2 regions of the Actinoplanes sp. NPDC051513 genome follow, and region 2 is predicted to be linked to the other one. Evidence: riboswitches for the same ligand, from Rfam matches in the RefSeq annotation. Region 2 holds a riboswitch; the other holds the start of a gene.
The links. Region 2 has a riboswitch for S-adenosylmethionine ahead of thrC (threonine synthase). Riboswitches for the same ligand answer to the same signal wherever they lie in the genome.
Positions count from the first base shown of each region.

Region 1 (5,272 bases), on a different contig from region 2:
CGATCAAATGGCAGCTCACCGGGGTCGTACAGCCGCCATCGTTCTGCGCACGTAGGCCGCTACGAGGTTGTTGTCGAGCTCGATGCGTCGCAGCTGGTCGGCGGCTCGCGCGCTCGTCATCTTGCGGAGCTCCACAGCGATCCTGCGGGCCAACGGCCGCTGATCGGCTACCTGACGACCGGGCCCGAGGAGCGCAGGTCCGGTGGCCGGTGACCGGGAGTTCCGTTGCGTTGCCCACGGCGACCAATGGCCAGGTCAGCGCGGGCAGGACAAGGAACACGATCATGTGAAAAAATCTGGCTCCGACCTGCAAGCGGACGCGTCTCGCGCCCTACGGTCCCCACCGGGGACCGCTAGCGCCGGAGGTCGTGGCGGCGGTGGGTCAGCTTCTCGGCGAGGGACGTCGGCGCCACGCGGCGCAGGGCGAACACGAGCGGCGCGTTGCTGCCGACGGCGTACCTCTGCCTGGGTTTGGGCGCTTCTATCGCCTTGACGATGACGGCGGCGACCTGGTCGGCCCCGATGCCGGCTCGTTCGTTGCGGTTCAGGGCCGTCAGCATGGTCTCGAAGTCCTGGCGGTGCGGCGAGTCGGCGGCTATGTGCTTGGTGCGGCGCTCGCTGATGCCGGTGTTGATCGAACCAGGCTCGACCGTCGTGAGCCAAACGCCGAACGGTGACAGCTCGTGGCGGGCGCCGTTGCTGAAGCCCTTGAGCGCGGCCTTCGTGGCGACGTAGGAGGAGCGGTACGCCAGCGGAAACGACGCCAGCATCGAGCCGACCATGACCACCCGGCCGTAGCGGCGCTCGCGCATGCCGGGCAGCATCAGCTGGGTCAGGCGTACGGGGCCGAGGACGTTGACCTGGAAGAGCCGGCGCAGGTCGTCGGCGGGCAGCTCCTCGAACGGGCCGGAGTGGCTCTCGCCGGCGTTGTTGACGAGCACGTCCACGTCGCCCGCGACGCCGGCCAGGGCCTCGATCGACGCCTCGTCGGCCAGATCGAGCGGGAGGTAGTCGACGCCGGCCACCTGGCGGTCGGCGGCCAAGGCCGCCGGGGAGCGGCACGTGCCCAGGACGCGGTAACCGCCCGTGACGAGCGCGGCGGCGGTGGCCCGGCCGATGCCGGAGGACGCGCCGGTGACCAAGGCGGTGCGATTCATCGATGCACAATATCGGCACGCCTGCGCCGCGGACGCCACGCCGGGCGGAGTTGACATCTCGATGCTCTTGACATCAGGACGTGATTGACTGCATCTAGGCATATGCACGCAATGCGGCGTGGCCACCCCGTCATCGGACGGCCCGCCCGGCGGCTTCTGCGGACCGGCACGAGATGGGGAGCAACGATGCGTATCGGCGATATTCTCCGCGTCAAGGGCACCAACGTCGTAACCGTGACACCCGACTCCGATGTCACCCGGCTGGTCGCCCTCCTCGCCCAGCACAGAATCGGCGCGGTGGTCGTGTCGGCGGACGGGGTGCGGGTCGACGGCATCGTCAGCGAGCGCGACGTGGTGCGGGCGCTCGCCGCGCGCGGCGCCGCCGTGCTGAACGAGCCGGTGTCGGCCATCCACACGGCGCAGGTGCGCTCGGTCGCGCCCGACGCCGCCGTCGAAGAGGTCGAGCGGCTGATGACCGAGCACCGCTTCCGCCACGTCCCGGTGCTCGAGGGGGGCACCCTCGCGGGCGTCGTCAGCATCGGCGACGTGGTCAAACACCGCATCGACGAGCTGGAGACCGAGCGCAGCAGCCTCGAGGGCTACATCACCGGCGAGCGCATCTAGCGCGGCGTCTGCTCGCCGGCCTCGATGGCTACCGGGAGGCGGTTCTCGGGCGGGGCCAGCGAGCAGGTCGCGAACTCCGTGTAGGCGCACGGAAGGTTCGTGGCGCGGTTGAAGTCGAGGGTCAGCGTGTTGTCCGCGGCCGGGCGGGGGATCGGCAGGCGGCGGCTCGCGGGGTAGGTCGTCACGCCCGAGGTGGCGTCCGTGAACAACGTCGTCATGGCGCCGGGAGCGCCGGGGAAGACGATCAGGCTCATCGGTACGCCGTCGATCTCGAACTCGACCCGGCCCAGCGCTTCGTCCTCGTCGGTCAGGCCTTCGACGACCGTGGACAGCGTGATCTCGCGCGGGGCGGTGAACGGCACGAACCGGGCGGGGACGAGCCATCGCTCCCGGGGCGGGAACGTGGGCGTCCCCTCGTACGAGATGAGCCGTTGACTGGACGGATGGCGCGGGCGAAGCACGATGCCGGAGCCCCGCCTGGCTATCTCGGCGATCGCGTCGCCGAAGGCCGCGGTGACGCCCTCCTCGTCGACCTTGCCGAAGGCGTGCGTGCCGCTGATCTCGAGGTCGCCGACCGTGAGTGTCTCGCCCTCGCTCAGCGTGACGCCGACGCCGTCGGCCGTCACCGACCAGGAACCGGGCACGTCGTCGAAGCGTTGCGGCGTCGCGGTCAGCCAGTGCATCCCGGTGATCGCGAGCATGCCGTGCGGCGACGCCCGCCGGCGCTCGAGTCCGGCATGCCACTGCGCCCAGTCGTTCTTGTACATCGGCCCACCATATTTGCTAGCGTGTCGGACAGGTCATGAGTGTCAGCGCACAAGCCCCGGCTTGCTGACCGGCAACCCTTGCGTTCGCGATGGGGTGCCCCGGGTGAAGACCGGGCCGGCGTCGATCGACGCGGGCAAGCGCGGGCCCGTGCGGGTCCTCGACCCTTGCGGAGGTTTCCGTCATGTCTCTGGCTGTCCACACGTCTGACCTCGACATCATCGGCGCCGGGTTCGTTCCCCTCGACTACGCGGCCACCGCGCCGTGCGTGCGCGCGGCCGCCGACGCGGTGAACGCGCTGCTTCCCCGCTACGGCAGCGTGCACCGGGGGACCGGGCCGCGGTCGCAGACCTCCACCCTCGAGTACGAGCGCGCCCGCGACGTGATCGCCGACTTCCTCGGCTGTCGCCCCGGCGACCAGGTGATCTTCACCCGCAACACCACCGACGCCCTCAACCTGCTGGCCCGCGCGCTGCCGCCGGGCACGACCACGGTGGTCTTCGACGGCGAGCACCACGCGAACCTGCTGCCCTGGCCGAACGCGCTCCGTCTCCCGGCCCCGGCGTCGTGGGCTGATGCGGTGACGACGGCCGAGCGTGCGCTGCGTGAGCTGCGCGGGCCAGTGTTGCTGACGGTGACGGGGGCCAGCAATGTGACCGGTGAGCTGTGGCCGGTGCGGGAGCTCGCCGCCGTCGCGCACCGGCACGGCGCCCGGATCGCGGTCGACGCCGCCCAGCTGGCGCCGCACGTACCGGTCTCGCTCGCCGATCTCGACGCCGACTACGTGGCGCTGTCGGGGCACAAGCTGTACGCGCCGTTCGGGGCCGGGGTCCTGGCGGGGCGGGCCGACTGGCTCGACGCCGCGCCGCCGTACCTGGCCGGCGGGGGAGCGAGCGCGCACGTGGGCGATCGGGCCGGCGATGTGCGGTGGGCGGCCGGGCCGGCGCGGCACGAGGGTGGCACGCCCAATCTGCTCGGCGCGGTGTCGCTGGCGGCGGTCTGCTCGGCGCTCGGCGAGGCGGACCGTGCGGCGCTGCGCGCGCACGAGCAGGAGTTGCTTGCGCATCTGCGCGAAGGCTTGCGGCGGGTGCCGGGTGTCGCCGAGGTGAGCATTTTCGGTACGGGCAGCGAGCGCGTCGGCATCGTGTCGCTGACCTTGAACGGGCGGGATCCGTCGGTGGTGGCGGGCCGGCTCGCGGAGGGGTTCGGGATCGGGGTGCGTGCGGGGAAGTTCTGCGCGCATCCGCTGGTGCGCCGGCTCTCGGAGACGCCGGGCAACGCGGGGTGCGACGGTGGGTTGTTGCGGGTGAGCTTCGGCCTGGGCACGACGCCCGAGGACATCGACAGCCTGCTGGCGGCGCTCGCGTCTCTCTGAGCCTCGCCGGGGGTGTGTGGGTCAGGGGTGGGCGGCCAGGCGGTCGAGGATGCCGTCGGCGGGGGTGCGGCCGCGCAGCACGTACCGCTCGGTGTAGTCGGCCAGGGCGTCGCGCAGGTTGCGGGCCGCGCCCTGGCGGGCCAGCGCCGCATACGCCGCGAGGAAGCAGTCCCGGGCCGCGGCCGCGAGGACCGGGTCGGTCAGGGCGTCGCGGGCGGCGCGCTCCCAGAGGCGGGGCTCGGCGGGCAGATCGGCCGTGGCGGCCTCGGCGTCGAGGGCGGCCGCCGGGTCGTCGAGCAGGGTGGCGGCGACCGCGATCGGGAGGCGCCACCCGTCGCCGGGCTGGGTGTCGGCCACGTCCAGCTCGAGGTGGCCGCGGGCGGCCACCGGTGGGCGCAGCGACTCCAGGTGACGGGCGAGCTCGGCCGCGGCGGGGCGCTCGCCGGCCCGGAACCGCTCGCGGAGACTCGGGCCGTCGAGGGCCGGCGCTTCCAGCACGTACGCGGTCCAGGCCGGACGCGGATCGCCCGCCGGAACCACCGGCAGGTGCCGGTGGGCGGCCTGCCGGACGCTGCGCCAGCCGGCGGCCGGCGCGTTGGCGAAGGCCGCTGCCAGCACCGGCGCGAGCTTGTGCGCGAGAATCCACCGCCGGGGAAGGCCCAGAGGGCCGCCACCCTCCAGGCCGGCTTCCAGCCCCACCCGGATGCCGCCCGCCGCCTCGGGCCGGCCGGCGCGCATGCCCGCGCCGGTCGCCGAGGGGCCACCGATCCGGCCGTCGGGCACGGCGAAGGCGCCGAGGATGGGCCGTGCCGCGCGCAGATCGTCGGTCATGCGTGACAGCGAGACGGCCAGCCCCGGCGACGGCGGCCCGCTCACCACCGCCAGCCGCGGCGAGCGCGCCGTGAGGAAGCCGTGCCGCAGCGCCGGCCGCGTGGCGAGCCGCGCGACATCGCCGGCCGGCAGCCCGGGCGAGGCGAGCGGCAGGTCGACGGCGGCGCCGACGAAACCGGGCGGGGCGGGGTCGAAGGCACGGCCGGCGATGAGCAGCTCGGCGGCCTCTTCGGTCAAAGTCGTCACGTGGCGCCTCGCCTGGTCCGGGGAGAGGCGCCGAGCATAGCATTCCTATCTGCCGGATAGGAATACACGACGTGGGACCGATGCGGGCCGCCCGCCGTTTCGCCGCCGAAGTGCCCAAGGCCGCGCGTCTTCGCGCGGAACTTTTCGGCTCGCTGGGCGCAACTGGGCGCGGCCACCATTCGGACGCCGCCGTGCTGCTCGGGCTCGAGGGCGAGGATCCGGCGACCGTCGACACGTCCACGGTCGCGGCACGTTTCGCGGCCATCCAGGAAAG
Region 1 covers NZ_JBITDW010000004.1:622,033-627,304, forward strand. The annotation lists gene ACIA5D_RS17370 (PQQ-binding-like beta-propeller repeat protein) at 1-290, shown strand, start outside; gene ACIA5D_RS17375 (SDR family oxidoreductase) at 354-1,157, opposite strand; gene ACIA5D_RS17380 (CBS domain-containing protein) at 1,344-1,781, shown strand; gene ACIA5D_RS17385 (DUF1684 domain-containing protein) at 1,778-2,548, opposite strand; SAM riboswitch class IV at 2,580-2,695, shown strand; gene ACIA5D_RS17390 (aminotransferase class V-fold PLP-dependent enzyme) at 2,731-3,921, shown strand; gene ACIA5D_RS17395 (glutamate-cysteine ligase family protein) at 3,943-4,998, opposite strand; partial or broken gene ACIA5D_RS17400 (serine dehydratase beta chain) at 5,040-5,272, shown strand, end outside.
Region 1: linked by a shared signal. The riboswitch ahead of ACIA5D_RS17390 (aminotransferase class V-fold PLP-dependent enzyme) and the one ahead of thrC (threonine synthase) in region 2 are both predicted to bind S-adenosylmethionine.

Region 2 (5,272 bases):
CCACCAGCTTCTTGAGCACCGCGACCGTGGCGCCGCCCGCAGTCTCGGCGAAGACGCCGGTCGTCTCGGCCAGCAGCCGGATGCCGTCGCGGATCTCGTCGTCGTCGGCGTAGTCCATCCACCCGCCGGTGCGGCGCACCGACTCGATCGCGTACGCGCCGGCCGCCGGGTCGCCGATGTTCAGCGACTTCGCGATGCCGGTCGGCTTCACCGGGACGATCTCGTCGGTGCCCTTGTGCAGCGCCACCGCGATCGGGTTGCAGCCGGCCGACTGGGCGCCGAAGACGGTCCAGCCGCCCTCGGGCGCGGTGGCCAGGCCGATCTCGACCAGCTCCTGGAACGCCTTGTCCACCTTGGTGAGCAGCTCGCCGGAGGCCATCGGGATGACGACCTGGGCGGGGATGCGCCAGCCGAGCTGCTCGGCGACCTCGTAGCCGAGCGTCTTGGAGCCCTCGGCGTAGAACGGCCGCACGTTCACGTTGACGAACGCGGTGTCCTCGAACTCGTCGGTCTCGACCAGCTCGCCGCAGAGCCGGTTGACGTCGTCGTACGACCCCTCGATGGCCACCAGCTCGCCGCCGTAGACGGCGGTGGTAATGATCTTGCCCGGCTCGAGGTCGTACGGGATGAAGACGATGCTCGGCGCGCCGGCCCGGGCCGCGTGCGCGGCGACCGAGTTGGCCAGGTTGCCGGTGGAGGCACAGGCGAAGCGGGTGAAGCCGAGGCCGCGGGCGGCAGTGAGCGCCACCGAGACGACCCGGTCCTTGAACGAGTGGGTCGGGTTGGCCGAGTCGTCCTTGACGTACAGCGGCGCGCGCAGGCCGACCGCGGCGGCCAGGGCGGGCGCGCTCACCAGCGGGGTCAGGCCGGGGTCGAGGGTGACCCGGGTGGCCGGGTCCTGACCGGCCGGGAGGAGGCCGGCGTAGCGCCAGATGTTGTTCGGCCCGGCTTCGATCTGCTCACGGGTCACCCGCGCGAGTGCGGCCTGGTCGTAGGCCACCTCGAGCGGGCCGAAACACTCGTAACAGGCGTGCTGGGCGATCAGCGGGTACTCCGCGCCGCACGCACGGCAGACGAGGCCGCGGGCGGGCGAGTCAGTGGCAGAGGGTGTGCTGACGGCAGACGTCATCGAGGCCTTCCTCTCATCTTTCCCCGCCGGCGACCTGCCGGAGCGAGGACGGAATTAGCACCTGCCATGCACGGGCCTCGTCATCGAGACGTACGCGGTGGTTGCCGGGGCTTCACAGGGCCGTTCCCTCTGCCCCTCTGGATGAGGTATTCAGTTGTGTTTCCAACACCTTACGTCGAGTCGCGGGAAACACAGAGTGGGTATCCCGAGGTGTGAGCCAAGCTACGACGTGATGTCTTTGCGGGTGAAACGCCAGAATGCCAGCGACCAGAAGAGGGTGGCGTAGCAGATCGCCGCGATCGCGCCCTTGACCAGGTCGTCCACCTGCGGTGGCGTGGAGAGCAGGCCGAGCCAGGCGTCGCTGTAGTGGGTCGGCAGCCCGACCCGGATGCTGCCCAGCGCGGTGATCTGGTCGAGGATGCTCGACAGGATCCAGAGCAGCACCGCGCCGCCCACCGCGCCCAGCGCCGCGTCGGTCGACACCGAGAGCAGGAAGGCCAGGCCGGCCACGACCAGCATGATGGTCGCCAGGTAGGCGACGATGCCGAGCAGCCGCAGCAGACCTTGCCCGGGCGGGATGGCGGCGGCCACGGTGCTGCCCAGCGGGTGCCAGCCGTATCTCAGGGTGCCGATCAGCAGGCCGGTGGCCGTCAAGATCAAAAGCGCCAGCAGCGAGTACGCGAGCGCTACCACCAGCTTGACCGCCAGGAGCCGGGCACGGGGCACCGGAATCGCCAGCAGGTAACGCAGGCTGCCCCAGCTCGCCTCGCTGGCGATCGGGTCGCCGCAGAACAGCGCCACCACCACGACCAGCAGGAAGCCGGCCGAGACCGCGAGGCAGAACAGCGCGAAGTTGAGCCCGCCCGAGGTGGCCAGGTCGACCAGGCTGCCGAACGCGCCGCCACCGTTGTCGTCGTCCCCGCCGTTGTTCCCGCCGAACTCGAAGGCGACCAGGATGATGATCGGAAGCAGAACCATGAAACCCAGGGCCAATTGCGTACGCCGGCGCGTGGCCTGCCGCCGCACCTCGGCCCACACCGGCAGCGTCGCCGACCCGCGGAAGCCCGCGTCCGGCCGCCCGACCCCGGACTGGAGGGTGCTGTTCGCGCTCATCGGTCTCCACTTCCCCGCGAGTTGTCGCCCACCAGGGCCAGGAAGGCGTCCTCGAGCCGCCGTCGCGGCACCACCCGGTCGACGTCGACGCCGGCCCGCACCAGCGACGCAACCATCTCGGCGCGGGGCGTGCCGTTCATGTCCACGATCAGGCCGTTCGGGCCGTCCGGGGTCACCGAGCGCACGCCCAGCCCCTCGAGCACCTTCGACGCGGCCGGCACGTCCGAGACGTCGAGCAGCACCGACGGCGACTCGCCGACGATCTCGTCGACCGGGCCGGACGCCACGATCCGCCCCTTGTTGACCACCACGGCGTGCGTGCAGGTCTGCTCCACCTCGGCGAGCAGGTGGCTGGAGACCAGCACGGCCCGGCCGTCGGTGGCGTACCGCTTCAGGACCCGGCGCATCTCGGCGATCTGCGGCGGGTCGAGCCCGTCCGTCGGCTCGTCGAGCACCAGCAGCTCGGGCAGGCCGAGCATGGCCTGGGCGATGGCGAGCCGCTGCCGCATGCCGTGGCTGTACTTGCGGGTCTTGCGGTGCACCGAGTCGCCGAGGCCGGCGATCTCGAGCGCCTCGTCGAAATGCGCGTCGGCCGCCGGCCGCCCAGTGGCCTGCCAGTACGCCTTGAGGTTGTCGAGACCGCTCAGATGGGGCAGGAAGCCGGGCCCCTCGACCAGCGCGCCGACCCGGGACAGGATCGGCGCTCCCGGCGAGAGCCGGTGGCCGAAGACCAGGGCGTCGCCGCCGGTCGGCATGGTCAGGCCCATCAGCACCCGCAGCGTGGTGGTCTTGCCGGCGCCGTTCGGCCCGAGCAGGCCGACGACCTGACCGCGCCGCACGGTGAAGCTGATCTCCTCGACGGCGACGAACCCGTCCCCGTACGCCTTGCGGAGATCGCGCACCACCAGCGGCGTCTCGGCGAACTCCTCGATCACCTCGTCGTGCCGGCGGCGCCGCAGGCGACGGCGCACGAGGAGCACCACCGCGAGACCCAGCACGATAGCGACCACCAGGCCGGCGAGCACGTAGCGCCAGATCGTCTGCGGGTTGGCGATCGGGGTGCCGACCACGGTGGGCAGGGTGATCGAGGAGCCGGCCGCCACGGTATAGACGGTCGGCTGCGCCGGGGTGAGGAAGGCCTGGTCGCTGGTGGCGACCACGACGCGTACGGTGTGGCCGGCGTCGATCCGCCGCACGATCGCCGGCAGCGTGACCGTCACCTCGCTCGCCTTGTCGATCGAGGCGGGCAGGCCGGTCAGCCGCACGGGCGCGACCAGGCCGGCGCTCAGCGTCTCGGTGCCCGACTCGTCCACGTCGTAGAGCTTGACGAACAGCGTAGCCTCCCCGGTCGGCGAGGCCGCGCGCAGCCGCACGACCGGCGCGCCGGCCACCTCGATGGCGCTGGTCACCGGCGTCGACTGGAACGTCGCGTACTGGCCGGGGATGTCGCCCGCGATGCCGCCGAGCAACTCGCTGAGCCGTCCGCCGGCGCCGGGCAGCGAGGAGAGGGCGGCCGGGTTGCCGTTCGGCGGGTTGGCGATCGGCTGCGCCGATCCCGCGAGGGAGACCTGCGTGCTTCCGGTCCCGCTCATTCCCGGGTACGACTTCGTCGAGTACCCGTTCGTGACCAGCCCCCGGTCGAGCGCGCTGAAACCGGCCACCCGGGAATAGGTGAAGCTGTTCTCGGGGGCGTCGCCCTCGCCCTTCACGTAGTGGTCGAGCCACTGCACGGTGAGGTATTTCAGCCTGTCTTGGTCGGTCTGCGGCCCGGCGCCGCCGTCGTGCCCGCCGGTGAACCACGCGACCCGCACGGGCGTGCCGGTGGCCGCGATGCCACGCGCGTTCGCGTCGGCCTCGGACAGCGGGAAGAGCGTGTCGACCTCGCCCTGGATCAGCAGCGCCGGCGCCTTGATCTTGCTGAGCACGGTGGCCGGGCTCGACTTGCGCAGCACGGCGAGGGTTTCGGCGTCGGGGGTGCCGGCCGTGGCCAGCTGCAGGTAGGCCTTGCAGACGTCGGCGGCGAACCGGCCGCAGGCGGGGTCGCCGGGGCTCTCCGCGGGAGCGTCCGGCTGACCGGCCGACTGGCCGACCGCGGCGCCGTTCCCGAAGTACAGCCCGGCCCAGCCCTTCTTGAACACGCCGGTCGTGCTGGTGTCGGCCGACTGCGGCAGGAAGACCTTCGTCAGGTCGTTCCAGGTGATCGACGGGACGATCGCGTCGACCCGGGGATCCTGGCCGGCGAGCAGCAGGGCCAGGCCGCCGCCGTACGAGCCGCCGACCACGCCCACCCGGGGGTCGCCGGTCGCGTCGAGCCGCACCTCGGGCCGGGCCGCGAGCCAGTCGAGCAGGCGCTGCGCGTCCTTGACCTCGTAGTCGGGGCTGTCCAGGTGGATCTGCCCGCCGCTGCGGCCGAAGCCCTGCGCCGTCCAGGTCAGCACCGCGTAGCCGCGCTCGGCCAGCGACTCGGCGTCGTCGCTCACCGACTCTTTCGTGCCGCCGAAACCGTGCGCGAGCAGCACCGCCGGCACCCGGCCGCCGCGGTCGCGCGGCAGGTAGAAGCGCGTGTCCAGCGCGACGCTCTCGTCGTCGGCCGGGCCGGTGCGCACGGTGATCTCCTGGTCGGTGGCCTTCCAGTCGGGGGTGTCGGGCCAGACGGCCCACCCGGCCACGCCGGCGACGAGCACGAGAACCACCGAGCCGGCCACGACACGGCGACGAGTGACCGCTTTGCGCAGGCGGCCCGACAGAGACATGCGCCAAAGCTATCCGGACCGGTCTGAGCCTCGGCTGTGAGCCATCTCCGCGGCGCGGTCCCGTCCCGGCGGCGCGGCGGCGATAGCGTGTAACCCGTGCCCGATGAACTCACGCTGACCGTCACACTGCGGCCGGCGGCCCTTGACGCCCGTCGCGGCATCGTCCGGCTCCACCCCGAGGTCATGGCCGCTCTGGCGATCAACCCCGGTGATCCCGTACGCCTGGCCGGCAGCCGCACGACCGCGGGCGTGGCCGCCCGCGCCGAGGCCGGCGCCA
Region 2 covers NZ_JBITDW010000015.1:121,869-127,140, forward strand. The annotation lists gene thrC (threonine synthase) at 1-1,129, opposite strand, end outside; SAM riboswitch class I at 1,140-1,277, opposite strand; gene ACIA5D_RS35115 (ABC transporter permease) at 1,352-2,242, opposite strand; gene ACIA5D_RS35120 (alpha/beta fold hydrolase) at 2,239-4,995, opposite strand; gene ACIA5D_RS35125 (AAA family ATPase) at 5,092-5,272, shown strand, end outside.